DNA from 2 places in the Vallitalea pronyensis genome. Region 2 is predicted to be linked to the other one. Evidence: riboswitches for the same ligand, from Rfam matches in the RefSeq annotation. Region 2 holds a riboswitch; the other holds the start of a gene.
What was found. A riboswitch is a leader RNA that binds a small molecule or an ion and turns the genes downstream of it on or off. The one in region 2 is predicted to bind molybdenum cofactor.

Region 1 (17,185 bases), 610 kb from region 2:
AAAAACCATCTAGAAATAATATCAATACCTTCTCATTATTTTCTAGAAAGTGGAGTGTATCATAATAGGTATCCATAACTGAGTGATTGGGCGGATTCACCATAAGCCCCTTTATATCTCTAACATAAGTACATCCATCTTGTGTCATATAATTCACCTGGTTTTGTCCAATGTCAATGTAGCCTTCAACATCTGTTGCATACCTATGCTGGCCTTCTTCATTCATTATGAGCAGATGATGTCTATCATCTGTAATGATGCTTGTTAATGGGATTACTTTCTTTTCCTGCATCACACGGACACTTACCGTCTCACCATTCATTTCATAGCTGGTGTCTCCATCATGATAAGGGTATACCTGATAAGTCTGAGTAAGTAACTCACCCATGGACAGATGTAATGTTTTATCCTGATGGATAATATTAAGACCCTTGGTATGGTTAGGCGGCTCTGTTTCTTCCTTAACGATAATGATTTCCTTGATATGTTTTATGCTGCTGTTAACAGGATGCTTTTCTGAAACATATACCCATTCATTCTGTGTGGCATAGCCTATGTAAGTATCACGTAGTGTATCCCCATCCAACCGAACCATAAAACCATCTTCTGCTTTTAGTATTACATCAAATGAAGGGTAGATGACATGATATGAGCTAATGAAATCATATAGCTCCACGGCTTCTATGGTTGCATCCTTATAGGAAATGTTTGATTTATCAAGCTTCCCCCATTCCTCATGAAGACTTATCCACTCTTCAAGATCACCTATCACTTGTAATGAAGGCAGCATTGCTTGGTGTTTTTCACATGCCGTTAATACCAATATGCATAATATACTTAAGATACCTATTCTTAGCTGTTTTCTCATCACCCATCTCCAACTCTCATCATTTAACGATTATTTTGCTTACACCTTTCACCCACGTACTTGCATACGTTGTGTTTTGTACCAATTGAACAAGATTATCCGGGTCTATAAGAGGTACTTCATTTTTAGCCACAGCTAATAGGGTCTCTTCATCCACATCCTCTTTGGATAATTCAATTTCGAATCCATCCTTTGCTATAATGACCAAGGTATTAAAATCTTCCACTTTCAAAAAATACAATACATCAAGGACTCTATAGCCTTCCCAGTCCTCTTCATTTTTCTTATCATCTTTTACTCGTTCTGTATGGAGTTGTGCCCTTTCAAGCTTTCTCTCGGCTCGATCCTTTGTCAATTCAAAACTGCCGTCACTTAATCCCTCCACTGTTATTGTCCAAGGTATTTCCTGATTATCCGATGATGTCTCATTCTTCTTCGTATCATCCTTTACTGCTCTATCTACGCCATTGGCATCATCACTCACTTCAATGGATAATATGCCCTTTACTCCTGTTGATTTTGGCAGAGACTTATCAAACATAACGCCATATTGACCGGAATCATCTAAATAAATGATGCCCCGATTAAGATGGTTCTTGCTAATCTCCACTTGATAACCATCACCCGATGTGAAGACGTAATCCTCACCAGTTAAGCCTACTTTATCCATAAAAATATCCAGTGAGGTCCCCACCTTGCCACTCATTGTTCGTTGTTCTAATAAACCAATACCTTGTGAAGCGGAAGCAAACAAGGTATCCCCTATTTTCAAGGTGAAAATATGTTTCACATGCATTCCTTTTGGTAGATCGGGAACTGTAAAAAGAGGTATATCCTTTCCTGTGGTCTTGATATAGCCTTTCATCAGCACATCCATATCTTCTGATTTCTCAAAACCATCCGATGCCATAAAATGACCCAAATCAACGTCTTCCTTGGCATAGGCATTCAAGAGATCCGCTACTTTAAAGGCTTGGTCTTCACTGTCATAATAGGTGTAGATATCTGATTGTAATTGTTCAGCAGCTGTTTCCAGTATAATCACCTTTTTGGGATCCATGGTATTAGATGGTAGGCTTGTATCATTTTTTTTCACAAATACTATTTCATTCAGGTTTGCTACAAAGTACATAGAACGCACACCATCTATTGCAACTCTTAAAGGTTGTTTCTTCTCATCCAAATACGTACCATTATAGGCATAAGCAAGTATAATATCTTTTTCTTGCAGTATCTCTGATGTGACATCAATGGCATAACCATCACCAGCAATAAAGCGAATCACACTAAAATCTTTCTGTGAGATTCCTTTTTCGCTCAAGATGGTATCCAGTATAACACCTGTTACCTTGTCCACGGACTCTTCACCACTGGAGGAAAGATGCTTAACATCTCGTGTCACAGATTCCATGGCATAAATATCATTATAAACGACTGAAAACTCATGGTCTAACCCAGAAAAGAGAAGCTCTCCTTCATAAGATAACCCCTCTTTAGATATCGAACTGCTTCCAGCCTTATCTGCTTGTTGACACCCTGCTAACAGCATACATAACATCAGTATTACCCCTATTTTCACCACACAATTCCCTCTATTCATCGTATCCCTCCATTCTCTTCTAAACATGTATTAATACCTTCTACAACCGCTTTTGATGTCACGGTCGCACCTGTAATAGCTACTACATCCCCCGGACGTTCCTTCTTCATCTTGACTACCTGAAGTTTGTGGGTTACTGGCAGCATAAGCCTCTTTAAAAACCATGCTTCCTCTACATACCCCCCATAATCTTTTGTTTCATTTTGATATAGAATATCTACTTGCTCTATGTCTTCCTCACTAAGCACCACATACATCAAAATAACATCCTCATAACCTTGATTAACAACCATATACCCCGTTTGATTATTTTGAAGATCATATACTCTCAAAATTTCATCACTTTCACTTTTTTCTATCCGTTCATTGTATGTTGCATCATAGTCCTCCAATAGACTAGCGAATCTATTCTCATACGGATTTTGTGGTTCTTTTCTGACAATTTGTCCTATACCTATACCACACAAAATCATGATTAACCCCACTACGAAATATTTTTTCATAAGCCTCTCCTTCACTTTGATTAAGACACATAAAGCATACCGCAAAATGTATTTATCCATTAGGTATGTATTCTTAACGCATATGAAAAATGCTTCTATTCCCTGTCCTATATTCAAGGACTTTTCTATAAAATAAAAAAGCCACCTAACAAAAAAGGAAGCCCGAAATAAACCATAATAGTCTTAAGGTTTCATCATTCCTTTCCACAACGGGAGGCATAACCTTTTCAAATTACACCCTATCGGTTTAAAAATCATGCACGCATGTTTAGATAAATAAACTCGGAATTCCATCTATTATTAAAATTTAAATCCGTCCGTTAACCATGTTAACAAACACGCTAACCTTACTCCTCATTATATAAGACCCAACCTATCCCGTCAACCAATCCACACCTTCATATTGATGATATACATCCTACAAATATTACACCACTCCAACATACAATACCCCTAGCCCCATCTATCACCCTAGTCGATGAATAGGTATTAAAAATCAGTGATGTTTAATCCTGCTTAGAAAACCTTAGCAAATGAAAAGATAGATTCCGTTAAAAAACTTAATTGTCTGAGCTTGCGAGTTTTAAGTTTTAGGAAGCTATCTTGGAATGCGCTCTAGTTGTTCTTAGCAGGATTAATCTGAACAGATTTTTAATACCTATTCATCGACGGATGTCTTGCCCTACACTCATCTAGACCAACAAATAATGAGTAATCCTCTAAAACACAACAAAAAAGGGCCTCATCAGCCCTCTTATAAAACATGAACATTAAGCTTTTTTCGAACGCATATTCCTTGTCTTCACATCAAACACAACCGCAGCCACAAGCACCAATCCACGAATAATATATTGATAAGAAACACCTACATTCATCAAATCCATTCCCTTAGACAAAGATGCCATAACCAACGCACCAATAATGGACCCTGTTACCTTACCAACACCACCAGACGCTGACGAACCACCAACAAAAGCACCTGCAATGGCATCCAATTCAAACCCCATACCAGCTGTAGGTGTTGCCGACTGTAACCTGGCGGTAAACAAAAGACCCGATAAACCCGATAACATCCCCATGGAACCAAACACAACAAACGTGATAAATTTCACACTAATACCGGATAACTCAGCCGCCTCTGGATTACCACCAACAGCATAAATATGCCGACCTAACGTGGTATTCTTAGTCACAAAATTATAAATCACAACCACAATGGCAACGATAACAGCCGTCCAAGAAAAACCTTTAAAACTGGCTAACTTCCATATAAAATACATCACAATGGCGGATACAAACACTAACTTAGCTATAAAAATAGGTAATGTACTTACCCGCAACCTATAAGCTACCTGTTTATGACGATTCCTAATTTCCATGATGACATACAAAAGAACAACTGCTACGCCAATAATAATCGTTAGCACATGCAGATGATCATTGTTAAATAAATCTGGAATATAACCATTTCCTACAGCATTAAAAGCATCACTATCTGTAAAAATCGTGGCACTATTGGTGGTACGAATCAATAATCCTCTAAAAATGGTCATGGCTGCAAGTGTTGCCACAAAAGCTGGAATCTTAATTTTTGCAACCAGAGTTCCTGTCCATACCACCCCTATTAGAGCGCCAAGTATGAGCACCACTGGAAAAATTAAGTAGAGTGGCATGCCAACCTTAGAACTTAATATAGCCGCTACAGCACCTAAAAATCCAGCGATATAGCCTACGGACAAATCAATATGTTGAATAACAATGACCAATGTCATCCCCACCGATAAAACGGCAATATAGCCCGTCATATCAATCAGGTCAGATATGACCCTTGGGGTTATGAATAATCCATTTGTCAGGGTTGTAAATATAAGGATAATGATGGCAAGTGCAATGTACATACCATAATCTCTTATATTGTCTTTTATTGCTGATGTTAAATCCTTAAACATGTTCATCCTCCTATACTGTTGCCAATTCCATGATATTTTCTTGAGTAGCATCTTCAATGCTAAGTTCTCCTGTCATCTTACCTTCTGCCATAACATAAATACGATCACTCATGCCAAGGACTTCTGGTAATTCTGATGAGATCATAATGACACTCAACCCTTTTACAACCAGTTCATTCATAATGGTATAGATCTCATATTTTGCCCCAACATCAATACCTCTTGTAGGCTCATCTAGAATAAGAACATTGGGTTCAACAAATAACCATTTGCCCAAAGCAACCTTTTGTTGGTTGCCGCCACTTAGACTACTCACTTTCTGTTCAATGGAAGGGGTCTTGATATTTAAAGATTGACGATATTGTTCTGCCACTTTAATCTCTTCGTTTTTATTCACAACCCATGCATCAGAAATTTCCTTAAGATTGGCTATCGTAATGTTTTGCTTCACATCTTCAATGAGAATTAAACCATTCCCTTTCCTATCTTCTGATACATAAGCTAATCCATTTTTTATGGCTTGTTTCGGACTTTTAAGCACTTTCTTCTTATGGTTAATCTTCAGTTCTCCTGATAATTGATAATCTCTTGAATTACCAAAGATACTGTGGGCGAATTCTGTTCTACCTGCACCCATCAATCCAGCAATACCTACAATCTCACCTTTTCGAATATTGAAATTCACATCTTTTACCACGTATCTGCCTAATTTCCTGTCAAAGGCGGACCAGTTATTGACCTCCAGCTGGATATCTCCAAAATTCTTGGTTTCTCGTTTAGGAAAAATATCATTGATTTCTCGTCCCACCATGTATTTGATAATATCCCGTTCGTTAACTTCACCTTTTTTCGCATCCAGAGAACAAATGGTCTGTCCATCTCGAAGCACCGTTACTGTATCAGCAATATGGATCACTTCTTTTAATTTATGTGAAATCATGATGGACGTTACCCCTTGCTTTTTCAAGTCTTTCAGCAGTTCCAATAAGTTATCACTATCATCTTCATTAAGAGCCGCTGTAGGCTCATCCAATATGAGTAATTTTACATCTTTGCTCAGGGCTTTAGCTATTTCGATTAATTGTTGTACACCAACACCAAGGTCGATTATTTTTGATGCTGGATGTACAGCAAGCTTTACCTTCTTCAGCATTTTAGCTGCTTCTATTTTTGTATCATGCCAATCAATGACACCATTTCTCTTGATCTCATGGCCAAGAAAAATATTCTCATACACTGTCATTTCTGGTATAAGGGCAAGTTCTTGATAGATAATGGCAATACCTTTGCTTTCACTATCACTGATACCTTGAAAATGCTGTACATCACCATTAAACACAATATCACCCTTATAATTGCCTTTGGGATATACACCACTTAAAACCTTCATAAGTGTTGATTTTCCAGCTCCGTTTTCACCGACAAGGCAATGTATTTCTCCTTCTTTCACTTGGAAATTTACATTATCAAGAGCTTTAACACCTGGAAATTCTTTTGTAATATTTCTCATTTCTAATATATTTGCCATGACATAGCTCCTATCCTATATCTATACAGTATAAAGGGCTGTCTTAAAAAGCAAACAACATCTATATTCCAGTGAAATACCTCTAGATGACGATGGATAGCTTTTTGAGACAGTCCCTTTATGATCATTCAGGGGTTTTTATTTAATCTTATTAAAACTTACAGTCCTTTGAATTCAGAAGCATTGTAATATCCTGATTCAATGATGGTATCTTTTACGTTATCCCCCGTCACCGTGATGACTTTAATATCTTTTGCTTTAACGTCAACTTTACCATTATCATAAGAACCATTGGTTTCAATTGTTTTACCATCTAATACACTTGTTGCAGTTTCAATAGCACCTGCTACAAGGCTTCTCACATCTTTTAGAACAGTCATGCTTTGTTTCCCATCAATGACATATTGAATGGATGGAATCTCTGCATCTTGACCTGTTATATAGATCTCAACGCCATCTTCTTTTGCAAATTGGTCATAGATGGCACGTGATGTACCGTCATTTGGTGCTAAGATGAAGGTCTTACCTTCTGGTGGAGCCGCTGTAATGTGTGACTCTGCTTTTGACTTAGCAACTTCTGGTTTCCAATCTGTCGTAATCTGCTCGATAATTGCGCCCATCTCTTCACGTGTTAAAGTGGCTTTGTCTTTATACTCAACCGCCTTGGAAGAGTTTTGTACCACAAATGTACCGTCTGCAATCTTTGGTTGTAAAGCGTTCCATGCACCTTCAAAGAATAAGAATGCATTGTTGTCTGTAGCTGCACCTGCGTATAAGTATAATTTTTCACCTGTTCCACTGGCTTGTTCCACAAGGTATTGCCCTTGTGCTCCACCAACAGATACAGAGTTAAACGTTACATAGTAATCCACAGCATCTGTATTCGTTACAAGTCTATCGTAAGAGATAACCGTAATGCCTTCTTCTTTTGCTGCTTCAACCGCCGCAGCTGCTGCTGCACCATCGTGCGGTGTGATAATAAGTACTTTAATACCTTTGGAGATTAATGTTTCAACATTTTGCTTTTCTCTTGCTGAATCACCTTGGCTAAAAAGTATTTCAACGGATTTATCTGTACCATCTAAAGCAGCTTTGAATCTTGCCTCATCTTGTACCCAACGTGGTTCTTCTTTTGTTGGAAGTACAATACCAATATCCACCGTGCCGTCCTGTTTTTTATCCCCATTGTTATCATTTGTTGCAGAAGTGCCTTCTGATTGTTTATCATCTGTTTGACCACATCCTGTAATGGTACTAACTGATAATGCTAGTATTAAGCATAACACCAATAACTTTTTCATTTTTAAATCCTCCATTTTTTGAAATAATAAAGTTGAAGTACATCAACAAGTATAGCGCCAAGACAGGTTGAATACCATGACTGTGAGGAGGAGAAATCTGTACATTTTTAATTTTTTTATATTGATTGTAATGTCCACCACTAAGAATTTAATCTTAAGTTTGTTCAGAGAAAATTTTAACCTTAAATCTGTGCTAATGCTCAAAGTATCATAAACCAAAAAGGGTGTCCCATAAGAACATGTTGATATGTTCTCATAGGACACCCCTTTATGGCTCTACTAAGTATCGTTAATTTTCTCTATAAATATCTTCTCTTTGATGAAAGGCATCATTTATAACTGTTTCTTCTAGTGTGTCAATGGTCACGGATAATACATCCAATTTAATATACGGTACATCGTATGAACCATTGTTAATGGATTCATCTGTTTCTATTGGTTTCCCATTGACTAAATCGATGGCCAGCTCAACAGCTGATTCTGCTAATAATCGAATAGGTTTATAGACTGTCATATATTGGGTACCTTCAACAATACGTTGACAGGCACTAATATCGGCATCGTGACCAGCCACGTAGATGCTGCCACCTAGGCCCTTCTCGGATAAGGCTCTAATTGCGGCTTCTGCCAGACGGTCATTGGCACCAATGATGGCATCTATCTGCATCTTGTCATTTAATGCTTTCTGTACAATATCGTAAGCATATTCTTCTCGCCACATATTCGCCCACTTGTCTTCAACGATGTTAATAGCCCCTGATGCAATAAATGGTTCAAGAACACCCATGTAACCGTCTCTGAACATGAATGAATTATTATCATCTGGTGAGCCATTAATGATGATATAATTCCCCTTTGGTACAACTTTTGTCAATTCTATTGCTTGGAGTGCACCTACTTTGTTATTGTCGAAGGATATATAGGCATCCACATCTGCATGATTAATCAGCCGGTCGTATGCAATGACTTTAATGCCTGCCTTTTTGGCTTCCCCAATGACTTCCTTCAACCCATTTTTATCATAGGGAATAACAACCATCACATCCACCTGTTTCTCAATAAGTAAACGAATCTGTTTGATTTGCGTTGCATTGTCTTCATTAGCGTTATAGACGATAACGTCCACATCTTGTTCTTTTGCTTTGGCCTGGAAAATTTCTTGATCTCTTTGCCAACGCTCGATGACCAAATTATCGGCACAAAAACCAATGGTGATTTTGCCATCATCTTCTATGCTGTCTTTTTTTCGAAAACCATAGACCAGCATGGCAATAAGACTCAGGCATAGGATTACAGTTATAAACACCCCATACATATGCAACTGTTTTTTACCTATTTTCATGATTACCCCACCTTCTTACGATTATAAGCGCATGTACCATGTCTGGCTCTATCATGATTTTATTTATATTCCGTTGGTGATACACCAACAAGCTTCTTAAATAAGCGGCTAAAATAATTAGGATCATTATAACCAATTTGATAACAGATTTCTTTAACAGAGTATTTATGGGTTCTAAGCATTTCTTTAGCGATATCAATTCTTTTTTTACGTACGTATTCTACAAAACTAAGTCCTATTTCATCTTTAAATATCTTGCTAAAATATTGCGGACTTACCGATACCTCTTTGGAGATGTCAATGAGGTTAAGGTCTTCCCGTAGATGTGCATCGATATAGTTCCTGGCATGTAATACCACTTTTGATATATGCTTACCTTTTTTACTTTGTACCTGTTCTGATATAAAACTGACTTTTCTCAGACACCAATTTTGCAGTGCTACCATTGATTCCAGTCGATTTAGTTCATTCAGATAACTGGAATAGCCAACAATTTCTTCTTGCAGGTCGTTCCGATAAGAGCAGCTAAGAACCATTACCATGAGTTCAAGAATGGTATTGCGAACATCTACCATATCACCATGAAATTTTTTATTGATTTTATTGAAAAACGATTTCATAGCATTAACCAGCTGCTCTTCATCACCTAACTCAAGAAGTTTGATGATACGATTTTGATCTTCTTTAATATCAATATACGTGTAATCGTCACTGGAACTATCCTTTTCTGATATATCATTAATATGAACAATGTGCTCATCGGTAATCCTGTTGAGACTAAACATAGCCTCTTCTAGGGAATTTTTACTCTTTTCAAGTGCGTAACAGGAACCAATACCAATGTAGATATTACTATCCACTAGCTGTTTGATAGCGTTGTAGATGGCATCGGCTAATTCGAATGCTTTTATTCTCTGCTCATATTCAGAGTCCATATGATTTTCATAGACCAAAACCGTCATTTGATTCACTATCATGGGGCCTACAATACATTTGCATTTGTATTTGATGGCGCTTTGGACTTTCGGGTAAAAGGATTGTCCTTTGATGCCTGTACCAATCTTATTTTGAAGCTCCGAATGTTTGCCTTCCCCAAACTCGATGACCATGACATAACCCTTTTCATTCTTGACCTCAAACAAGTCTTGGTATTTGGTTAATTCATCGCGATAATCCGTGTTGAGTAATAAGGAATAGATAAAGCCGTGCTCTAAAACAGGAATGATCTTCTCTATTTTTTCTCTGTTTTCAATCTCACGGAGACGTTGTTTCCGTTCCACCGTAATCTCATGGATAATCTTATGCAATACTTCTGTTACCTTGTCTGGGCGAATGGGTTTTAGAATATAGTCACTGACACCAAGCTCAACAGCTTGTTTGGCATATTCAAATTGCTCATAAGCAGAAATAATCACGAATCTTGTATCGATATGCCGCTTCTTAATGGCTTCTATAGCTTCTATGCCATTAATACCCGGCATCTTAATATCCATGAATACGATGTCTGGATAATGTTGTTCACAAGCAGCTATGGCTTCACGACCTGAACTGGCTGTTGCAACCACTTCTATGTCTTCAACGGTATCGTGAATCAAAAATTTTAACCCATCTAAAACAATTTGCTCATCATCTACTATGATTAATCGGTACATCATTTGCCTCCATTACATTTCATGTGGCAGGCGGATGGTTATTTTAACACCTTCGTTTAATCTGCCTTCCATGGTCAATATATCAGTTCTATGAAAATACAATGCTAATCGGTCCCGGACATTACGGATACCAATGCCTTCCTCTTTATCTTGACTGATATCATGGGCACTATGGGTACCCAATATTTTTTCAATTAAGGCATCATCCATTCCTCTCCCATTATCTTCTACGGTAATAAGTACTTCATGAGCTAGATGCTTTGTTGCCACCTTAATGGTACCGCCTTCTTCAAGACCACTAAGCCCATGTATATACGCATTTTCTACCAGTGGTTGAAGAATCAGAGGAGGGACTTTCCTATGAAGGGTCAAAGGGTCTATTTCTAGTTCAAATTGTATCCGATGACCAAACCTTACCTTCAGTAAATCATAATAATCCGATATGTTTGTCACTTCCTCTTCTAACGTACAGGTAGAATCCATTTTTTGAATGTTATACCGAAACAGTCTGGACATGCTCTCTAAAAATTGCCCTGTTCGGGTTGCTCTTTCCATAATGGACAGTTGAACACCTGCATTAATGGTATTGAAAAGAAAATGGGGATTAATCTGAGACTGAAGGGCATATAATCTAGCATTATCTAGAAGGTGCTCCATCTTCACATTTTTTAACTGCTCATCTTTCAGTTTGGATTCTGTTTCAGCAATAATCTTCACTTCAGCTACATATTCTCGAATATTATGCTTCATCTTATCGAATGCAATGGCCAACAACTGAAACTCATCTTCCATTTCCAAGTGAATGTCCTCTGTATCAAAATTTCCTTTTGAAATTTCCTCTGCAACGTGGGATAGCTGACGAAATGGTTTGACCATTCTTGACGTAATTAAGTAGACAATCAATAAGGATATAATAATTAAGTTGATGACAATAATATACGTAATGGTCTGTAGTAGATGGGTCTGGTTTACAAGTTCAAGATAAGATTTTGAATTTCTGGACAGTTGTATAGCGTTAAGCCCATCAATGTATTCAAAAATAAAGGTCTTTATGTGTTTACTTTTTTCGTAACTTTCATCATATCTGGTTACATTTCTCTGCCGTTTGTATGAGATGGCATCTCGTCCTTGATCAATATATTCCATGGAGAGATTTCTAATGTTTTTCATCAGCACATCTTCCATACTATAGAGATGCTCATAATCCCCTTCTAATAAATGGGTAAGTTGTTGTTGATTGATGTTAAAATCATTTAACCTTGTTGAACTTTTGGAACTTAAAAAACCCAGTAAATCATCATCCAGCTCTGAGATGACAGATTGTATGTCCGATAAGTAAATATGCCTTTCAAACATGGTTTCAATTTGTCCTCTGTATCTTTCCATGATGAACAAGGCATAGACACTGAGTATTGTCATAAGCAAAATAACGCCTAATGAATAAACGATTAAATGATTCTTAATTGAACTGGCTCTATTCCTTCTCGTCAAGTGTATCACTCATTTCACTGATATAGTCAAGGACATTTGTTTCATCAATCAAACGTATATCTGTATTGATGTAACTGGACACAAATTGATTGGTTCTGTATTCAATAAATGCCTCAATGGCTTGTCGTCCTATATCTTCATGGTCGGTGACAATTGAAGCTTCAATAATATTACCCTTTTCAATATACGCCATGATTTCTGCATCATTACCATACCCTACAAGAACAACATCGTTCACCAGATTATTATCAATTAAGACTTGCACAACCCCTAATGTATTTTCACCATCTGTACAAAAAATACCATTGATATCGTTACGACCTAATAAAATTTTTGTCGCTGCTGTTTCAGCACTTAGAACGCCCTGCTCTGTGTATTCTATTTTTTCCAGAGAAAGATTGGGTTGGGATTTGAGTACTTCTCTTAATCCAAGCAACATCATTTCCTCGTTAATGGTTCTGTCCTTGCTATAACTTTTTTGATCAATGACGGCTATTTTACCCCCATCATGGAGTAATCGCGCAAAACTTTCACCTGCTAATTGTCCAATATCGTAGCGGTTAACGCCAACATAACATATTCTTGAGCTTTTAGGTACATCTTCATCAAGGGTGATAACTGGAATACCCAAGTCACTGATTTCTTGAATTTTGCTTGCCATTTTCTCGTCATTAAAAGCATGAACAATGATACCATTCACCTTCGCATATTTGGCTTTGTCCAAAGCAGCGATAACATCGTCATCATAATTCGTTCGATCAATCTTGTTAATCTCTACAGCAATTCTATAAGTAGCAGCTGTCTCCAACAATCCTTTTTCAAATGCTTCGTCATAGGTCTGATTGGCATCATCAATGATAACCATGATATGCTCCTTGGCTCTCTCTTTAGAATCCCACAAATAGTCCCCTTTTGATGATTTCGTTATTTCATTTGATATAGCAATACCAGCTATTAATGAACCCATTAGTATAACAACCAATATAAGAATAAGACCATAAATAAGTCTTTTATTATCCATGTAAACACTCCTATTCTATCATACCTTTTATTGTACATGGGTTTATCCCTAAAATGAAAACAATTTTATAGACAAATTTAATAAACATTAGCATTAATTTATCATGAGACATAACATGGCTATTATGTGTACATTTTAGTGTTTTGTTGGACCTTTATACTGTTTAAAAGGCTTATCGTTATTAGCACTCATCATTCTTATGGCATAGACTGGACATTGATTAACACATCTTAAGCAAGCGGTACATTTTTCATGTGTTTGGACTGCTTTACCATTGTCTGGTAAAATCAGGTTGTTGGTAGGACATAGCTTAACACATTTGCTACATTTTATACATAGCTCTGAATTGATTTTAACATCATATTTTTGTATCATACCTTTACTGGATTTTCTTTGAAGACTACCCATCATGGTATTAAGGATATCCGAACCTTCTAACTTATTATGACCTTCATCCATTGCTTTTATAATTCTATCCAGCTTACGGTCTGCCTTTGCTTTAATTTTTCTAATTTTATCAGCAGATGGTACTTTGAGTCCGGGTAGTGCTGTATTAAAATTACAGGGCATGTGCACGTTGTACCCCCATACCAGATTCAGATTCATTTTATGACAGTACTCCTTGACCACTAAAGCGCCATCACCACTATAAATGGCTACTGATGTAATGCAAAATGCTTTTTTTCTTCTGGGCATGTTGTGATGGGTAAGTGCTTCCATATATGCTCTAAATACCTTTGGCATATCTGAAGCATAAATAGGATATAAAAAACCGACTATATCTGCTTCTTGACATATCTTGGCCGTTTCACTGACGGTATAGTCTTCAATGGATAACATGTTAACATCATGTCCTTGAACCCTTAATTTTTCCTCTAACTTTTGAGCAACCCATTGGGTATTACCGGTACCGCTAAAATATACACCTGCGATTTTCATGATCATCCTCCATATTTTAAGAATTTATTTTTTTCTTTAAATCTATGCAAGCATATTAACATTAACGGTTAATGCATTCTTGATAATCATTGCTCTTTTTTAATGGGTATCCAAATTGACATGTCTCCTTTTTCATTCAGAATGGAAAAATCTTTACTATACTTTTCAATGACGTAGCCATCACCCAGTTCATAGCCTGATGTCTTAAACCATGTAAAGTAGATATAGCTGTATAGCCTAAAGACGAAGCTAAAGCTATCTTTCATATGAAAAACAGCATAAAGACCTTTTCCAATATCCAGCGTATTAAGTATTTCATCTTCTATATCAACAGATGTTTTGGGAAATCCTATAAATAAATCATAATGCTGTTGGTATGCCAGTTGTTTTATCTCTTCTTTATGCTGTAACCACACTGTATAAGCATCCCTATTTGTTTGAATAGCATGCTGCCTGCATTGTTGTTTGAAATTATCCCATAGGTTACCCAACTGGTTATCTTTAAAATTTGCTGCTGCTCTTTTGCCAATAAGCGATAAAGGGCCAATTGTTTTAATGTTGGGTACCAGCTCCAATCGGGTCTTAGCACATTCCAAAAATGCCCGATCGATTCGATCTAATCGAAGAAGTGGATTGTCTCTGTTACTTTTACGAAATGCACGAGGGGATTCATAGAAATAACGTTTGAATGCTCTGGTAAAAGCCTCATGACTATCATATTGGCAGTCAAGCGCCACATCAATAACCTTATCATCCGTTTGACGCAAGCGCTCCCCTATTTGTGTTAACCGTCGTTTTTTTATATAGTTGCCAACTGTTTCATGGGTCCCTGCAAGAAAAATGCGATGAAAATGATATTTGGACATCTTCACATGAGGAAAAACATCTTCGTAGACCGATGCATCAAACATATGCTCTTCAATAAAAGCTATTGCTTTAAGTATGACATCCATATAATCCATAGAAACCTCCAAAAAACCGCCTGTTTTTCTTATAGCTCATAACAACTGATTCAAGTATTTCTTCTATTATATACGAATTTTTCTGGAACAACAAAGAAATTAATAAATTGTCGGGCTAAAACATGAACTCTTGTATAACATCGTATGCGTTTGTTGAGATGAAAGAGGCGGTTTTCTTGATTTTTTTCCAGTTTCTCCATGTTCTTTATTTCTTGCAGCAATTCATCATAGATATCTTTTGGCGCATAGGCTATAGGGTTGTTATGGTAGATGTTTTTGGCTTTTTCCATGAGTTCCTGAGCTAATAATTGGGCCTGATTCACCATGCTTTCTGGTGTATCTCCTAGTTGAATATCCCAAAAAGCATTTCTTTCATTGTATATGGTAATGGCTAAATCAGGACTAATGGGAGCTGCTCCTCTAATGGCTGGTCCGGTACATAAAGAGTAGAGTCCCTCATCGGGTTTCATGGACACCACCAAAGCATTTGACGCATGAGCGGCTGATATTAAACCCCACTTACCTGAATGGACGTATGCTTTTTTTAGTTTCTTCATAGGACCATCTGGCATGGTACCTGCTGTCCGATACACTTTCTTCATAATATCCACATCAAATGTACCATGGTGGGTGTTTCCCATGTGATTAAGAAACAGATTTCTATTATAGCTGTTCCAATAAGCAAACATCATGCCACGTGACATTAATTCATCGGTCTTCAACCTGCCTGTAAACCACTTAAAAATCATACCAAGTGACTTTGTCATCCCCTGAGGTTTTTTAGGTCGCCAACCGCCAACATTATCCCATGTCCATAGCTCTTTTATGTTAGACATCCACCCTGATTCAATGGCATCAGGATGCATGGTGCTATTGTTTGAGAACAAATAATCCCGCTCGCCGAGTAAGCCTGCTTCACGAATGCACAAAGGCTGTTTTCTGGATTCAATAATATAACCGTAGTCACTGTCAGCATAGAATCCCCCTACTGTCGCTTGGTCACCATAGCCTATATCACCAATAGGCCAATGGATTTCTTGTTCCAGTGCTTCTTTTGCTGTTCTTTTGTAGCGTAACATATGCAGTACAGATGCACCTCTTCGGATACCGTATCCCCACTGGGATATGGGTTCAAGGAGCTTGGGTCCTCCTCCATGATGCACATATGCAAGTCCTGCTTTGTTCATACCTGGATGTCCAAAGAACCAGTTTGGGCCAACAGTCGGGAGTGTGCCTGTTGCCTCAAATGGTGTGAAGATAAGCGGTATACCATCATCTGGGTACATGACAATGGTGATTTGATAACTCATATCATGGTCACCTGTTGCCCCTACAACCAATTTTTTATCACGAGATGCTTCGTTCCACGCTGCCAATGCTGTACATGCTAAAGGGGGTAATTCTGGAATACCTGACTCCGCGTTCAAATAGGAAGATGCTGGGGGTTTATGGCCAACCCATAAATCCAACACCTGGTCATAATCTAATGAATAATGGTTTGCAGCTGCATAACTTGCCCACCCTTTAGCAAAGTCAATGATTTCTGGTGTATGCTCCCTATGCATATCTTCCCATTTTCTCAAGGTTTCCTCTTCCTCTTTGGAAAATTCATGGGTACTGTGTCTTGTGAGCATCCAGTCGCCATAGATTGCCACTAACTGTTGTGCATATTGGTAACCCATATCAAAGCTACTGCCTTGTAGAATCACTACTGGTGTAATATCTGGCACCAGGGGCACGTCATTGCATACCATAATTTCCTGCTTTTTCTGTAAGACAGGTTTCACATACGTAACGTCATGATTACTGCCACAAGTTAGATAGGTATTCAGTTCATTGGCAATCTTAATGGCTGATTGAAATGATTGAAAAGCTTTCTTCCAAGTGGCCTTAGACTTTGTTTTAATGGCCTCCGTAGCATACCATTTACCTAAATAATGATAGATCATGCCATCATTCAGCTCTTGCACTCTTTTTTGGTAGATAGATGATCTGTTATCCAGCTTTCCTATCTTCATGTTAGCAAGGG
Region 2 (17,185 bases):
TTCCTCATATTATTGAGCATTCTGTCCTGTGCGGTTCAAGAAAATTCCCCATAAAAGACCCTTTTGTCGAGTTGGTTAAAGGTTCATTGAATACATTTTTGAATGCAATGACGTTTTCAGATAAAACCATGTACCCTGTTGCCAGTTGTAATGATACGGATTTTATTAATTTGGTGGATGTGTACATGGATGCGGTGTTTTACCCTAATATGTATCATAGACCAGAGATTCTTAAGCAGGAAGGCTGGCACTATGATTTAAATAATCCTGAAGAGGATGTTACCATTAAAGGTGTGGTTTATAATGAAATGAAAGGCGCCTTTTCATCACCAGAACAGGTTCTATTCCGTAAAATTCAGGAATCCCTTTTGCCGGATACACCTTATGCAAAAGAGTCCGGTGGTGATCCGGATCATATACCCGAATTATCTCAGGAGCAATTCCTAGATTTTCATAAGCGTTACTATCATCCAGCCAACAGTTATCTCTATATCTACGGTGACATGGATGTTGATAGCACGCTTGCATGGTTAGATGAGAAATATCTAGATGCATTTGACCGTATTGCAATTGATTCTGCCATTCCAGAGCAAAAACCCTTTAACCATATTAAAGAGGAGATGGTGGAATACCCAATATCCTCAAGTGAAAGCATCGAAGGTAAAACATACTTAAGCTATAACTTCGTTGTAGGAAAAGCAAAAGATAAATTCCTATATCGGGCATTTGATATTCTTGAGCATATTTTATTAGAAGCCCCTGCTGCACCTTTGAAAAAAGCTTTAATCGATGCAGGTGTGGGGAAAGATGTATTTGGCTCATTTGATAACAGTTTATTACAGCCAACATTTAGTGTGGTAGCCAAAAATGCCGACATGGATAAAAAAGAACTTTTTGTGACGACCATTCGTGAAACACTTGAAAACCTGGTGACACATGGGATTGATAAGAAACAAATAGAAGCAGCCATTAATTATGCTGAATTTAAGATTAGAGAAGCAGATTATGGCCGTTACCCAAAAGGTATTTATTATGCGATGATGGCCTTGGACAGCTGGTTGTATGATGGTGACCCTTTTATGCATTTGCAATATGATGAAACCTTTGAAAAGCTAAAGGAAGGTCTTGAATCGGATATATTTGAGGAGCTTATTCAGAAAGCCATATTGGATAATAACCATGGTCTACTCCTTATTGCAGAGCCTAAAAAGGGTATCCTTACTCAGAAAGATCAAGCTCTGAAAGAAACATTAAGGGGTTATAAAGCATCCCTTACAGAAGATGAAGTGAATCAACTGGTTAAAGATACCATTAACTTGGAAAAATACCAGAGTCAACCAGATACTAAAGAAGACTTAGAGAAGATTCCTCTATTAGATATAGAAGATATTGAACGAGTACCAGAGCAATTGGTATTAGATGAACAGGCATTACAGAATACAAAAATATTGGTTCATGAGACATTTACAAATAACATTGCCTACGTCAAGCTATTGTTTGATACCAAGAAGATACCAGAAGACTTAATACCTTATATTGGGCTTTTATCACGTGTACTGGGTAAAATTGATACAGAAAACTACACCTATGGTGAATTATCCAATGCAGTCAACATCAACACAGGCGGCATTCATTATAGCATCAATATCTATGGACAGATAGGTGAGCCGGATGTATTTATGCCAAAATTTGAAGTGGATGGTAAATGCTTTTATGAAAAACTGCCAGAGATGTTTGCCTTAATAAATGAAACATTATTTACAACGGATCTAACAGATAAGAGACGGTTGAAGCAAATCATATCCCAGTCCAAATCACGTATGCGTATGGGCTTGACAAATAGCGGTCATGCGGCGGCAGCTACCCGAGCTGAGAGCTATTTTGCCAACACGGCCATTTATAAAGAACTGACCAGTGGTATTACTTTCTTCCATTTTATGGATAAGTTAGAAGAGAATTTTGATGCCATGGCTGATGAAGTGATTGAAAATCTGATAAAAGTCCGTGATGCTATCTTTCGATCAGAAAAGCTTTTAGTAAGCCTTACAGCAGAAAGTGAAGGGTTTGGACTTTTTGATGAAGAAGTGAAGAAATTCATTCATCAATTAGATGATTCCATCATGGAAGGTGACGATGTTGCTCTTGAACATATTAAGCGAAATGAAGGGTTCTTAACATCCGATAAAATTCAATATGTAGCCAAGGCAGGAAACTTCATTAATAATGGATTCAAATATTCAGGTACGCTAAAAGTACTGCAAACTGTTGCAAGTCTTGACTATTTATGGAATAATGTAAGAGTTAAAGGTGGTGCTTATGGTTGCATGAATGGTTTTTCACGTAATGGTAATGTGTATTTTACGTCCTATCGTGATCCTAATCTAAAAGAAACGTTAGAAACCTATGATAACATTGATGGTTTTATTAAGACCTTTGATGTGGAAGAGCGTGAGATGACCAAGTATATCATTGGTACAATCAGTAACCTTGATCGGCCGTTAACGCCAGCTTCAAAAGGTGAAAAAGCGTTAGCAGGTTATCTGAGTAACATTTCTCACGAAGATATTATAAAGGAGAGAGAAGAAGTTCTTAGTACCACCAAAGAAGCTATTCGTGAAACAGCAGACTTGGTTAAGTCTGTATTAAAACAGGATAATATATGTGTTGTGGGTAATGAACACAAAATAGAAGAGAACAAAGAACTATTTGATGACGTATTACATCTGTTTAGATAAAGATAACGAAAAAGACAAGAGATGATACGCTTAAGAGGGCTGGCTCATCAAAACAAAATGAGACAGCCCTTATTATAAGGGAGGCAATTATTTTTGAATCGACATTTTAAATCTGGTTTTGTAACCATTATTGGACGCCCCAATGTTGGGAAGTCAACACTTATGAATCAAATAATAGGACAGAAGATAGCCATTATGTCCGACAAACCGCAAACAACACGTAATCGTATACAAACCATTATTACCACAGAGGCAGGTCAAATTATCTTTATTGATACCCCAGGTATTCATAAGCCTAAACACAAATTAGGGGAATACATGAATAAAGCCGCACAAAATACCTTTGGGCAAGTGGATGTGATTATGTGGCTCGTTGAACCCAACAAAGCCATAGGTAAAGGTGATCAATTCATTATTGAGCAGCTTAAGAGCGTAAAAACCCCGGTTATTTTAGTGATTAATAAAGTAGATACTGTTTCTAAGAATGATATTTTAGAAGTCATTAATACCTATAAAGACGCCTATGATTTTGCTGAAATCATACCTGCTTCTGCTTTAACAGGTGAAAACACCGAGACAATACCGGATATTTTATTTAAATACTTGGAAGAAGGACCACAGTTTTTTGAGTCAGATATGATTACAGACCAGCCAGAACGTCAGCTGGTGGCCGAACTCATAAGAGAGAAAGCCTTACATCTCTTGCAGCAAGAAATACCTCATGGTATTGCCGTGGTTATTGACCAGATGAAAGATAGGCAGCATAAAGCTATTGTAGATATTGATGCAACCATTATATGTGAGAAAGATTCCCATAAAGGTATCATCATAGGTAAACAAGGTGCCATGTTGAAAAAAATTGGTACAGAAGCAAGAAAAGACGTGGAGCATTTACTAGGCTCCAAAGTGAACATGCAGATATGGGTTAAGATTAAAAAAAATTGGCGGGATAGTGATTTCTTATTAAAGAATTTTGGGTATAATAAAAGAGACATGGACTAAAAATATAAGAAATTAAAACTTTTGTACGATATTTTAAAAAGATTAATAGGACTATAGACCCATAAGTCCTAGAATAGAAATCCCGTACTTATGGGATTCTTCAAATAGAATTTATTTGTCAAGGGTAAAATATCACACAAACCATGGGCATATTTACGTAGTATAAAAAATGTTATACAGGACACCCTATAATTATAATAAAATGTATAATTAGGGGGTAGTAAAAAATGCTAAATAATACATTATGGCACTTATTTGAAGAGACAGGAAGAGTAGAAGTTTACCTTGCTTATAAGGAAAACCAGACTCAAAGTAGTACTTACGAAACAAGAAATTTAACACGCACATACGTTATTCCAAAGTGTGCCAACAAATGATAGGGTAGAAGATTGTATAAATAATTAAGGGATGAAGAAAAGCTTAGGCTTTTCTTTTTTGTTGCACACGTGTACATTTTGTGATAAAATGTTGTGGAAAGGAAGATTAGCCATGAGTATGACCATAAAAGACATTGCTAAATTAGCTGGTGTGTCCCATGCAACAGTATCGAGAGCATTAAATGACAGTCCTCTTATAAGTGATAAGACAAAGGAACGTATTAAGAAGATTGCTCAGGACCATCACTACACACCTAACTATAGTGCTAAGAGTCTAAAGCTTGATAAGTCATACAACATTGGTGTTTTTCTATCGGCATTTGAAGGAACCAGTGCTTCTTTCTTTTTTAGTTCCATTAAAGGTGTTAATCGTTTGATGAAAGAAAGAAACTATAATCTGGTGATGAAAGCCATTGATGATTTAGATGGCAACTATAGTATGGTCAATTCTAAGCATTACGACGGTATTCTTGTGGTGAGTCAGAAAAAAGAAGACGATGCCTTTATAAAGTACATTGGTGCATTGAATCTGCCTGTGGTGGTTCTTAACCGGAAAGTAGACATACCTGGAACAACATGTGTCTATTCAGATGACCGTGTAGGTGCATATCAAGCAGTAACGTACCTGATTCATCAAGGACATCAGAAAATTGGTTTAATCAAAGGTAAACAAGGCTTCTTGAATAGTCGTAATCGTTATGAAGGCTATAAGATGGCCATGGAAGATGCAGGAATCCCTATTCATCAGGCATTCATAGCCAGTGGTGCATTTGATGTGAATAGCGGCTATGCAGCCATGAATCAAATACTGGATGCCAATACCTCTGCATTACCTACAGCTATGTTCTGTTCCAATGATGAGATGGCATTTGGTGCTATAAAAGCCATTGTTGAAAGAGGGCTAAAAGTCCCTGACGATATATCCATCGTAGGGTTTGATGATATTGAGATGTGTAAGTATAATACCCCTGAATTGACAACTGTACGGCGAGAGATTGGAAGAATTGCTTCCAGTGGCACAATGGTTTTATTTGATTTACTGGATCAAAAAGATCATCAAGAAGTATCCTATACAAAAGTGGATTGCAAATTAAAAATACGCCAGTCCGTGGTTCCAATAAGATAGATAGTAATGACTAAATGCTGTACACAAAATTGCACACGTGTACAAAATAATGATAAAGGAGAACAAAGATGGTGAAGACGTTTTTAGGCAAAGATTTTTTGCTCCATAATGAAACAGCAAAGACACTTTTTCATGATTATGCTGAGGCTATGCCAATCTACGATTATCACTGCCATTTAAGTCCAAAGGAAATTGCAGAAGATAAGACATATGCCAGTATTACGGAAGTGTGGTTAGGTGGTGATCACTACAAGTGGCGGGCTATGAGGAGTCACGGCATAGAAGAAAAGTATATAACAGGTGATGGGTCGGATAAAGAGAAATTCATGAAATGGGCAGAAACCATTCAGTATGCCATTGGTAATCCGTTATACCATTGGGCACATCTTGAATTATACCGCTATTTTGGTATCGATAAGCCTTTAACAACGGAAACAGCTGAAGCAATCTATGACATTTGCAATAAAAAGCTGCAAGAAGATGGGTTCAGTGCAAAAGGATTAATTAAAAATTCACATGTTAAAGTCATCTGTACAACGGATGACCCCATTGATGACCTTGGTTACCACAAGATGATTAAAGCAGATAAAGATTTTGATGTAACCGTGTTACCAACTTTCAGACCAGATAAATGTGTGGATATTGAGAAAGATACCTTCCTGACTTGGATAGAACAATTGGGAAAAGTGGCTGGTTATGGTATCAAGAATATGGAAGCCTTACTAAAAGCTCTTGAAGAACGTATGGATTATTTCCATCAAGTAGGGTGCCGATTAGCGGATCATGGTTTTGGAAGTGTCATATATGAAGAAGCTACAATAGATGAAGTGGATGTCGTATTCAAGAAAAGATTAGCCCATGGCTCCATTAGTCGAGAAGAAGCTGTTAAGTATGGAAGTTATCTTCTTACATTTTTTGGGCAACATTATGCGAAGCGTGATTGGGCCATGCAATTACATATGGGTTGTATGCGTAATAATAATTCCCGTATGATGTCTTTAATTGGACCGGATACAGGCTTTGATGCCGTTGGCGATTATAAGATTGGGGAAGGACTTGCAAAGTTATTGGATTCACTTGAAAAAACACATGAATTGCCTAAAACAATCCTATACAACCTTAATCCCCGTGATAACTATGTATTAGCTACCCTTATGGGATGCTTCCAAAGCGCAGATGCTAAAGGTAAGATACAGTTTGGGTCAGGCTGGTGGTTCATCGACCAAAAAGAGGGTATGATACGTCAGATGACAGACTTAGGTAATCTAGGGATGTTAAGCAATTTCATTGGTATGTTGACAGACTCAAGAAGTTTCTTATCCTATACACGTCACGAATACTTTAGAAGGATTATGTGTAACCTGATAGGGACATGGGTTGAGGATGGCGAATATCCAGCGGATATGCAGCGACTAGGTGAGATTGTACAGAATATATCGTTTAACAACGCACGACATTATTTTGATATTGAATGTTAAATAGACATTAATGTATGCGTTTTAGATAACGCATAAGATGAATGAATAAGTAAACCACATAGTAATGGTTGCATTGCTATATGGCTTAACCTACAAAAAAATAAGGGAGGATTTTGGAAATGAAAAGAATGAAAACCATTATGGACATTGTTGATAGCGGTGTTGTTGCTGTTATCCGTGCTGAATCCAAAGAAGAAGGTATGAAAATCATTGAAGCGGTTAAAAAAGGTGGTATAAAAGCCCTTGAGATTACCATGACCGTGCCAGGTGCAGTGGATATTATTAAAGAACTTACACAATTGTACAAAGACGAAGATGTCATTATCGGAGCAGGTACCGTACTGGACCCAGAGACGGCTCGTGCTTGTATCTTAGCAGGAGCAAAATACATTGTGAGTTCAAGCCTTAATTTGGATACGGTAAAACTATGCAACAGATACCGTGTACCGATTATGCCAGGGATCATGACACCAGCAGAAGCCCTTAAGGCTCTTGAAGCAGGGGTGGAAGTATTAAAAGTATTCCCAGGAAATGCTTTTGGTCCATCCATTATTAAAGCGTTCAAAGGCCCCATGCCTCAAGGAAATTATATGCCAACAGGTGGTGTAAGTCTGGATAATGTTCATGAGTGGATTGAAGCAGGTGCTGTAGCAGTTGGAACAGGTAGTGTTTTAACAAAAGGTGCTAAAACAGGTGACTATGAACTAGTTACGGAGACTGCTAAGAAATTTGTGGATGCTGTAAAGCAGGCAAGAGCTAACTTAAAGCAGTAGCGTATGGATTGAACTGAACCATGTGGCAGGAGGAAGATAAACGGCTTATAAGGATTCCTGCCTTATAGATGTTTGAAATTAATAGTGAGAAAGGAAGAAAACACGATGGGTAAAAAAGTAGTAACAATGGGTGAAATTATGCTGCGTCTTTCCACAGAAGGATATGACAGATTTACACAAGCGGAACGTTTTGATATTGTCTATGGCGGAGGAGAAGCTAATGTGGCTGTATCCCTTGCCAACTATGGTTTTGATGCACACTTTGTATCCAAGCTTCCAGATAATCCAATCGGTCAGAGCGCAGTCAATCACCTTAGAAGATATGGCGTGGCAACAGATTACATAGCAAGAGGCGGTGACCGTATAGGGATCTATTATCTTGAAACAGGTGCATCCATGCGGCCATCTAAGGTTGTTTATGACCGTGCTCATTCGGCTATTGCAGAAGCAGACCTTGAAGATTTTGACTTTGATGCTATCTTTGCAGATGCGGAGTGGTTCCATTTTTCAGGTATCACACCGGCCATTAGTAAAAAGGCAGCTGTACTAACGGAGAAAGCCCTTATTGCGGCTAAAAAGCATGGGGTAACGGTTAGTGTAGACCTAAATTACCGTAAGAAATTATGGACACCAGCAGAAGCAAAAGAAGTCATGACAAAACTTATGGCATACGTGGATGTTTGTATTGGAAATGAAGAAGATGCAGAAAAAGTATTAGGATTCAAACCAGGTGAAACAGATGTGACAAAAGGTTCTCTTGAACTGGATGGTTACAAAACAATCTTCAAACAAATGAAAGAAACATTTGATTTTAAATATGTAGTGACAACACTTAGAGAAAGCTACTCTGCTTCGGATAATGGCTGGTCAGCACTTATCTATGATGGTAACGAGTTCTACCGTTCTAAGAAGTATGATGTGCGCATTGTTGACCGTGTAGGTGGCGGCGATTCCTTCGCAGGCGGCTTAATTTACGGTTTATTATCCAGTGATGATTTTAAATACGCCCTTGAATTTGCTGTTGGAGCATCCGCTCTTAAGCATACCATTAAAGGGGATGCCAACCACGTAACCGCTGATGAAGTAGAAACATTGATTAACGGTGATGCTTCTGGAAGAGTGCAGCGTTAAGCGTCACATTTTAATTATGCTAAACATATTAAACATATAAATATAGTTCCAAAAAAAATATATGCTTACCTAATTATCGGGGTAGGCATATATTTTTTTGATAATGTAAAACATTCTATTTATTGCTTATCATTTAATTATCTGTTAATATTAAATAAAAATATGTAGGGAATGTAAATGTTGATGTAAGCTTCTTAATTAAGGTAGGGAAAGAAACATTTAAATAGAAAAACTTTATTTTTTTTGTAATGATGGATAAGACAAACATCTTAGAATTGACTTTAGCAGATAAGGAGTGTGATGAATGATACCTAAAGAATATACCCAATATGCATTACTACTTAATTATAATATATTGGTATTAATGCTTATATTTTTTGGCGGGTACATGTTGAGAAAAATTAAGAACCAAAATAAAATAATTCGAAGTTTGAAGGCATTTTATATGGTAGTCATTCCATATAGTATTATAACGTTTATACTGGATTATTTGGTAGCGCTGGGCATGTTAAGTGACGTTCAGCAATATTACCATATGGTTAAAATAATCATCAGCATTAATAAAATTATGAGTGATTATATGTTTACGCCCTTGGTTTTATTGATAAATGTGCTACTTATTATCAACATATACAAGCACAAGGAAACAGTTATAACTGAAGGTGAACGCTATGATTAAGACGATATTATATTTATTGGTTTACGCCATAGGAACCTATGTAGCTTGGAAAAAAAGAAATGAATTTTTTCTAACCAAATACATGCTTTATTATTTTGCTATCAGTATGGTTGGAAAATTGCTTAATCTCTTACAAGATATCATTATGTACCCCACCATATCAGACGATATATTCATAAGTAGAGTTGTTTCAATCATGGGTATGATCGCTACAATATGCCATGTCGTATCCTACGTTTTTTTAGCAGTAGGTATAAAAAAGTATGTAACAAAAAACAATGGATAATGCAGAAGTGTTTGGGATAGCAATAAAATGAAGACCATCATGAAGAATATTTAATCACGTACATATAAGGAGAAGGAACTTACTTATGATTAATGTTTTTAAAAGTGATAAGAAGAGAGAAGAAGTCTTAGCTTCCTACGACCATCTACTTGGTTTGTGGGGTGTTGATTATGACGAGGTAGATTTGGTGACCCAGTTCGGCACAACACATTGTATTTTATCAGGTGATAAAACGAATCCCCCGTTGTTAATGTTTCATGGTGTTGGTGATAACTCAGCAGTGATGTGGATTTTGAACATTGGGGAACTGTCCAAATACTTTTACTGTATCTCGGTTGATACGCTTGGAGGTCCTGGGAAAAGTATACCCAATGAACAGTTTACAAAAGCTACATTTAATCAAGTAGAATGGATTAATGAAGTGGTCAGCCAATTGCAAATAAGCCACTTTAATATTTTAGGTATATCCAATGGTGCCTATATGGCTTATAATTACTTAACCTATGAAAGTAAGAAGGTTAATAGGGTGGTTTGCCTTGAAGGTGGTATGCTAATCGGCAATCCTATCAAAAACATGTTGAAGACCATATTCATTATGTTTCCACAAATTCTATTACCAAATAGAAAGAACATGATTGCTATTTTAAAGAAATTAAGTTCGCCAGAATCCAATTTTATAAACAATTGTCCTGAAGTTGTGGATCATATGATCATGGTCATGAAAAGGCATAATCAGAAAGCCATGTTTGTACACACCATAGAAAAGTACCATAAAGAGAAGGGGATGGCCGTACGAGATAAGTTGTATTTCTTAATGGGTCATTATAAACTGGACCGTAAAAGAGAATTTGTAAAGGCATTAGATGATGGGCAATTTAAATATAAAGTGATTAAAGGTGCTGGGCATGGTATTAATCACGAACAGCCTGAACGCGTTAATGCTGAAATTATACAGTACTTATTAGGTGATTAAAATAGCCTTGAAGTATTAATAAGGTCCCAGTTGTTCGGGCCATCTTAATATGCTAAGATAATAATAGAACCATACGTCTTGGAGATGTAAGTGAAAGGAGAGTGTCCATGAGAGGAAAATTAGATGGGTTGTAACTTTGACATGTAGATAGAACATATGCCAGGTATCCATGGGAACCAAGAGGTCCCCCTATATTTTTTCGATGATAGAAAAGATATCATTATACAGAATATAGGAGAGTGGACTATGTTATATCTATTGAAAAAAGTGTGGAAGTATGCAGAATCAGACCGCTATCGATTAATCATATGTTATGGCTTACATGTGTTATCCATTGGCGGCAAGTTGTTACAGCCATTTGCTTTTGGTATGGCTATTAATGTGTTACAGGAACAAGGAATTAATCATTTAGGACCTGTATACAGGTGGTTAGGTATCTATGTTTTAGGATTTTTTACTTTTCAGATATGCCATCATACAGGACGCTACTTTGAAGTCACAACAGCTCTTAGAAACCAGAAGCGATTTAATCATCGTCTTTATTTAAAGCTGTGTTCGTTATCCATGCAATGGCATAGTGACCATCATTCTGGCGACATTGTGAACCGTATAAAAGGTGGTGGTGAAGCCCTCAAGGATTTCTCTGTTAATCAAAGTAAATACATGGATTTAATTTTATCATCTATTGTACCTATTTTGGTATTTACACGAATGAACATGGGCATAACCATTATAACGGTTTCCTTAATAAGCATCAACTTAACCATTATTATGAAGATGAATAAAAGGATAGAAGGTATTCTGGGAGATATCCATGAATACTATCATGGCTTAGCTGCAAAATTAACAGATTATGCCATGAATGTCGTAACCATCATTACCCTTAAACTAAAAAAACAAACCGATAAACAATTAAATCACATGTATGAAGAATACTATATCCAGCAAATGCGTGAGTTTCGCATTAATCAACCAAGATGTTTTCTTATTGCATTCGGTGGTATACTGACAGAGGTTGTTGTGATTGTCTTTTATTTACTGTCTCAAACATCTTCTGGTGAAGCTTTTCTGATTGGTAATCTGGTGATGTTAATTACTTACTTTAGAGAAATGAGTCATAGCATATTTGAGTTGGTGAGTAATTTCTATGATACACTTAACTGGAAAACAGCTATTGCTTCAACGGACATTATTTTAGATGAACCTTCTTATGAAAGCTATAACGCTAATGAAAAGCTGGGACCTTGGCATAGTATACGTATTGAACATATTGCATTTCAATATGGGGCAGAAGGCTCCAACATCACATGGCATGATGTCACACTAGAAGCTGGTAAGAAGATTGCTATTGTTGGCTCTAGTGGTTCAGGTAAAAGTACCATATTACACCTTTTGGCATCTCTTTATGAAGCAGATGCAACGGCCATATGGGTGGATGATAAAAAGTACACAAATCTTAACGCTATCCATCATGACATGGGATTAATCAGTCAAGAATCGGAAATATTTGATGATACAGTCCTTCACAATATAACATTTGGTTTGGATGTGGACCAACACGTACTGGAAGAAGTGATGGTTATTGCAGCATTAGACCAAGTCATTAAGGACCTTCCAGATGGTATCCATACCTCTATCAAAGAAAAAGGTATTAATCTGTCAGGTGGACAAAAGCAGCGATTAGCTTTAGCTAGAGGGCTCTATTTTGCCCAAAATAAGCGCATATTGCTTCTGGACGAAATAACCAGTAATGTGGATGTGGTGAATGAGGCACATATGATGACACATATCATGAAGGCTTATAGGGATAGGTGTATTATTTGTAGTATTCATCGCTTACATCTCTTAGAGCTATTTGACGAAGTATTGGTTATGAACGAAGGCTCCATTGTCGATAGAGGCTCTTTTCAAGAATTAGTCAGAAGAGAAGGCTGCTTTCAGACATTATGGGAAACATATCAACTGGAAACAAAATAGCATTGGAATTTACTGGTAGTTCTATACACAATATTATATAATGAAGATAGTGCAGTATGACGGCACTATCTTTTTTTAGATGTCCTAAGAGAGGAGATAAAACAATGGTTTCAAAGAGGTCAATGTCGCCAAAGTACATCTTAATGGCAGGTATCCTAGTTGGTATTGTCTACTATATGATTAGTTTTTCGGATATAGGTGTTGCAAAGTTAATGGAGATTACAGGCGGGCAGAACATTCTAGATTTAGAGATGGGTGGTTATTCCGTTGAAAAAGCTTATGATGTGTTAGAGGGTCTAGGAGAAGAGGGAAGAGCTTTTAATCTAAAGTATATTATACCCATTGATCTATTATTTCCCATTACATACGGGTTATTTTATTTTGTTACCCTTACATGGTTAGCCACTGGATTGTTTCAGCGTATGAAGCATCCTTGGTTAATCGGTTTAATTGGCTGGGTGGCTCCAGTATTTGATTTTTTTGAGAATTGGAATATCTACAGATTATTGACCCATTACCCAGAACGTCTGGAACGGGTTGCCCAGATGGCAGATATATGGACACGGTTAAAAGCTTTATCCGTCGGCATAAGCACCATACTTGTGGTAGTAGGTGTGATTGTTTTAATGGTAAAACGATTTAAGCTAAAACAAACATAATCATAGAAAGACATGGTATAGAAGCCTGTATCATGTCTTTCTATTTTAATGGATATTATATAAAGATAATATTGACTAATGAGTCGTCTGTAAGTACACTAGTTATAAGATATATGTCCATAAGTTTCTCATGATAATGCACTATCATTATCAAGAATGAAAAAAAAGCTTATGGGGAATAGGAGGATGATATGGACTCCATTTTAGCATATTTAGAAAATAACCTTTTCGTCATTAAAATTTTATGGACCATTATTGGGCTTGTTATCATCATGTTAATTATTCGAGTCATTAATCGTATTCTTTATTCGACAATAGAGGAAAACAGTAAGTATTATAAAATGAAAAAAAGAGTGTACTATTTTTTTAGTTCTGTTTTTATAATATTTGGTATTTTTTTATGGTCAGATTCTACAACGAGTTTAACCACATATTTTGGTCTTCTTTCTGCTGGATTAGCTATTGCTTTAAAAGATTTATTTGCTAATATTGCGGCATGGGTATTTCTTATTATTCGGAAACCATTCAAAGTAAGCGACCGGATAAGTATTAATGGACAAAGTGGTGATGTGATAGACATTCGGATGTTTCAATTCAGTTTGATGGAAGTATCAAACGTTGAAAATGGTGAGCAGAGTACTGGTCGTATCCTTATTATACCAAACCATTATATCTTTTTGCATACTTTAACTAATTATGATAAAGGCTTCAAATATATTTGGAATGAAATAAAAGTTTTGATTACCTTTGAAAGTCATTGGGAGAAGGCAAAAAACATATTAACGGATATCAGTAATCGTCATGCGTTACATTTATCCAATGAAGCTACTAAAATGGTGCATCAAGCGAAAAGACGATATTTGATTCATTATAAAAACTTAACCCCCATTGTGTATACCGATGTGAAAGACAGTGGTATACAATTAACTGTACGTTATTTATGTAAACCACGCAGAAGACGAAATACGATTAACGATATGTGGCAAGATATTCTACAAGCTTTTGCAAAAGAAGAAGATATTCAACTGGCTTATACAACATTAAGAGTTACACAGGATTAAAGACGACTAATAATCAACGGGTAAATCTTAATGATATACAATAACGAGGATTTTACAAATTGGGAAGGAACGTGAAACGAGTGTTATATGTATTAATACTGATTGTAAAAATATTAGAAGTAACTTTGGCAACAACAAGAATAGTGCTTATAACCAAAGGTGAAAGAGTAAAGGGTGCTATCATTGGTTTTTTTGAAGTAATCATATGGGTATTATTGATATCCACTGTGTTAAAAGATATTACAGAGGACCCTATTAAAATATTTATTTATGCCATTGGTTTTTCAGTAGGGAATTATATTGGTTCGCTAGTGGAAGAAAAAATAGGGATAGGCACCACAAGGGTTGAATTAATTGTGAAAGAGGAACATGGTCAAGCATTAGCAAGCAACATTCGTGAGCATGGTTTTGCTGTAACAGTTATCAATGGTGAAGGTATGAATTTTAATCGTTTTGTTATGATTTCTCATGTGCAACGTAAGAGAACAAAAGAATTTATAAACATTGTAAGAGCTTGTCAAGAAAATGTCGTTATTACAGTTAGTGAGATTAAACCTATCTATGGCGGATATGGTATATTGAGAAAATAAGTATAGAGGCCTTTAATCCAATGAACCATTTATGGTGGATGTGGATAAAAGGTCTTTTGTCGTATTCACCAACCTTATGGGGTATTCATATATTAATAGTGTACAAGCTGTCTAAGTTGTATGAATATCAAGAAGGGAGGTGGCAAGATATGAAGATGCTTCTTAATGTGAATAATGGCGTTAATATTGCGCGATATATGGTAAAAGACGGTTTATCAACTAATTCCATTATCCGTGTTGATCTAGGATTGGTCGGACAAGATGGTAATGAAAGTTTTTTTGCTAACATGTATACGGTACAACATATGTTTAGAGAACTTGTGGGAAGATTTTGGGACGAGCGTACATTAGCTTACTGGCGTTCCAATCCAAAGAACCCTCCCATGCCTGTAGCAAAAACTCGCTTTAATCCAACGTTGCAAAATGTAGCAAAAGCTATTTTCTTAAGGATGAAGCCATTTATAGATGCTCGTTTTGCAGATGCTGATTTGGCTTATGTGATGGTATTTACACCTATGGGGAAAGCTAAATATTATGATGAAGAGTTATTATTTGACTAAGCGTCTACCACTACCCACAGTTTAAGAGAGAAAATTAAGAAAATAATCTAGAATGGATGACATTGACATAAGTTTCGGATATAGATTATAATAAACACATAAGAAGAGACGAACTCCGAACTTGTTTTCCTAAGGGCAACTAAGGGAAATTAGTCGTCGAAGACAAGGCTAATGACATAGCCTTTTCTTCATAGGGTGTATTTGGAAACGAGTATGCCTCCCGGTGTGGAAAGGAGGGAAGATGAAAAAATTTCTAAGGCGATTTCATATCTTCGAATTAATGCTTATTGCTATGATGGCTGCTCTGGGTATTGCTGTTAAACCTTATATCAAAGTAGTGGTTCAGATTGTGGCAGGTCCATTGTTTATTCCTGGAGGAGCATTGGCAGGTGGTCTATATCTTATATGGATAGTGATTGGAGCAGGTCTTATTAAGAAGCCTGGTACGGCTACCCTCATAGCGCTAACCCAAGGTATCATGGTCATGATAACGGGTATATATGGTTCTCATGGTGTCATGAGTATTGTTACATATACCATGCCAGGGCTTATGATGGATCTTCTCTTTGGCATCACGAAAAGCCAGGGTACCAGTGCATGGGCATGTTTTTTAGGGGGAATTGTAGCTAACCTTACGGGTACATTTTTATCCAACTTACTATTTTTTAATTTACCTTTAATTCCTCTTATATTGACCCTTAGTACAGCTACTTTATCAGGAGGGTTAGGCGGTATTTTAGCTTACCAAGTTATTAAAAGCATTAAAAAGTTAGGAAACATACAAAATGCATAAAATATAAGATATTCTACATAAACAAGGGTGTTGGACTAGTTTCATGGTTTCCATCAAACATATAAGGAGGAAAAAAATGAAAAAATACATACTCATAATGATGGGTGCACTGATTTTAATCGTTGGTATTATCATGGTTTTAGATTGGAAGAGATGGTCAGAAGGACCGATAAAATATGCGAAAAGCTGTTGAAATCGATAACCTGAATTATCGGTATAAAGGTCAGGAAAAAGATACATTGCATCATATAAACTTTCATTTGAATCAAGGTGAAATTGTGGGTATAAGGGGGCCTAGTGGTGGCGGTAAAAGCACACTGTGCTATGTAATGAAGGGCATTATACCCTACATGATAGGCGGAAACATGACAGGTTCAGTGAACATTCTTGAACAATCAATGGCTGATAGGACCCCACAAGAAAGAGTAGCCCTTATCGGTATGGTTTTTCAAGAGCCCCATAGTCAATTATTTTCTTCAACGGTTGAGGATGAGTTAGCCTTTCCACTGGAGAACTTGTGTGTGCCCCAAAGGGAAATGAAAAAACGTGTCAATGAGGTTCTTGGTGAATTAGGATTGGAAAAGTATCGAATGCAACATCCCAGTTACTTATCTGGAGGTGAGCAGCAATTGGTGGCACTTGGATCCGTACTTGTACTGGAACCTGCCATACTCCTATTAGATGAAGCAATGGCACATATTGACCATGCTAGTAAAATGCGATTGAATGAGATTCTAAGAAAACGAAGTGATAAAGGCATGTCCATGATGATGGTTGACCACCAAGAAGAGAACTTGGCTATAACAGATAGAGTGATGCACCTCATTGATGGGACATTATATGACAAGGAGATTCGTACGTGAATGATATAAGAGCAGACCGTATTCTATACAGCTATACCCATAATAAGCCCGTCATAAAACATGTGTCAATAAACATTAGGTCGAAAGGTATAACAGCTCTTGTAGGAGATAATGGTTCTGGT

Region 1: another riboswitch for molybdenum cofactor. It lies ahead of HZI73_RS08505 (FMN-binding protein); the one in region 2 lies ahead of HZI73_RS11090 (ECF transporter S component).

Annotation. Positions count from the first base shown of each region.
Region 1 is NZ_CP058649.1:2,056,654-2,073,838, reverse strand. Features, by position in the region: gene HZI73_RS08515 (alkaline phosphatase family protein) at 1-868, opposite strand, end outside; gene HZI73_RS08510 (molybdopterin-dependent oxidoreductase) at 888-2,468, opposite strand; gene HZI73_RS08505 (FMN-binding protein) at 2,465-2,971, opposite strand; molybdenum cofactor riboswitch at 3,153-3,271, opposite strand; gene HZI73_RS08500 (sugar ABC transporter permease) at 3,742-4,920, opposite strand; gene HZI73_RS08495 (sugar ABC transporter ATP-binding protein) at 4,931-6,448, opposite strand; gene HZI73_RS08490 (sugar ABC transporter substrate-binding protein) at 6,607-7,749, opposite strand; gene HZI73_RS08485 (sugar ABC transporter substrate-binding protein) at 8,039-9,091, opposite strand; gene HZI73_RS08480 (response regulator transcription factor) at 9,151-10,746, opposite strand; gene HZI73_RS08475 (sensor histidine kinase) at 10,756-12,234, opposite strand; gene HZI73_RS08470 (sugar ABC transporter substrate-binding protein) at 12,218-13,255, opposite strand; gene HZI73_RS08465 (EFR1 family ferrodoxin) at 13,391-14,194, opposite strand; gene HZI73_RS08460 (AraC family transcriptional regulator) at 14,281-15,156, opposite strand; gene HZI73_RS08455 (C45 family peptidase) at 15,207-17,185, opposite strand, start outside.
Region 2 is NZ_CP058649.1:2,663,616-2,680,800, forward strand. Features, by position in the region: gene HZI73_RS11020 (insulinase family protein) at 1-2,735, shown strand, start outside; gene era (GTPase Era) at 2,829-3,737, shown strand; gene HZI73_RS11030 (LacI family DNA-binding transcriptional regulator) at 4,227-5,240, shown strand; gene uxaC (glucuronate isomerase) at 5,312-6,718, shown strand; gene HZI73_RS11040 (bifunctional 4-hydroxy-2-oxoglutarate aldolase/2-dehydro-3-deoxy-phosphogluconate aldolase) at 6,838-7,491, shown strand; gene HZI73_RS11045 (sugar kinase) at 7,597-8,622, shown strand; gene HZI73_RS11050 (hypothetical protein) at 8,927-9,301, shown strand; gene HZI73_RS11055 (hypothetical protein) at 9,294-9,587, shown strand; gene HZI73_RS11060 (alpha/beta fold hydrolase) at 9,673-10,560, shown strand; gene HZI73_RS11065 (ABC transporter ATP-binding protein) at 10,807-12,537, shown strand; gene HZI73_RS11070 (hypothetical protein) at 12,642-13,196, shown strand; gene HZI73_RS11075 (mechanosensitive ion channel family protein) at 13,388-14,257, shown strand; gene HZI73_RS11080 (DUF2179 domain-containing protein) at 14,329-14,847, shown strand; gene HZI73_RS11085 (hypothetical protein) at 14,997-15,407, shown strand; molybdenum cofactor riboswitch at 15,509-15,659, shown strand; gene HZI73_RS11090 (ECF transporter S component) at 15,649-16,200, shown strand; gene HZI73_RS11095 (ABC transporter ATP-binding protein) at 16,377-17,063, shown strand; gene HZI73_RS11100 (energy-coupling factor ABC transporter ATP-binding protein) at 17,060-17,185, shown strand, end outside.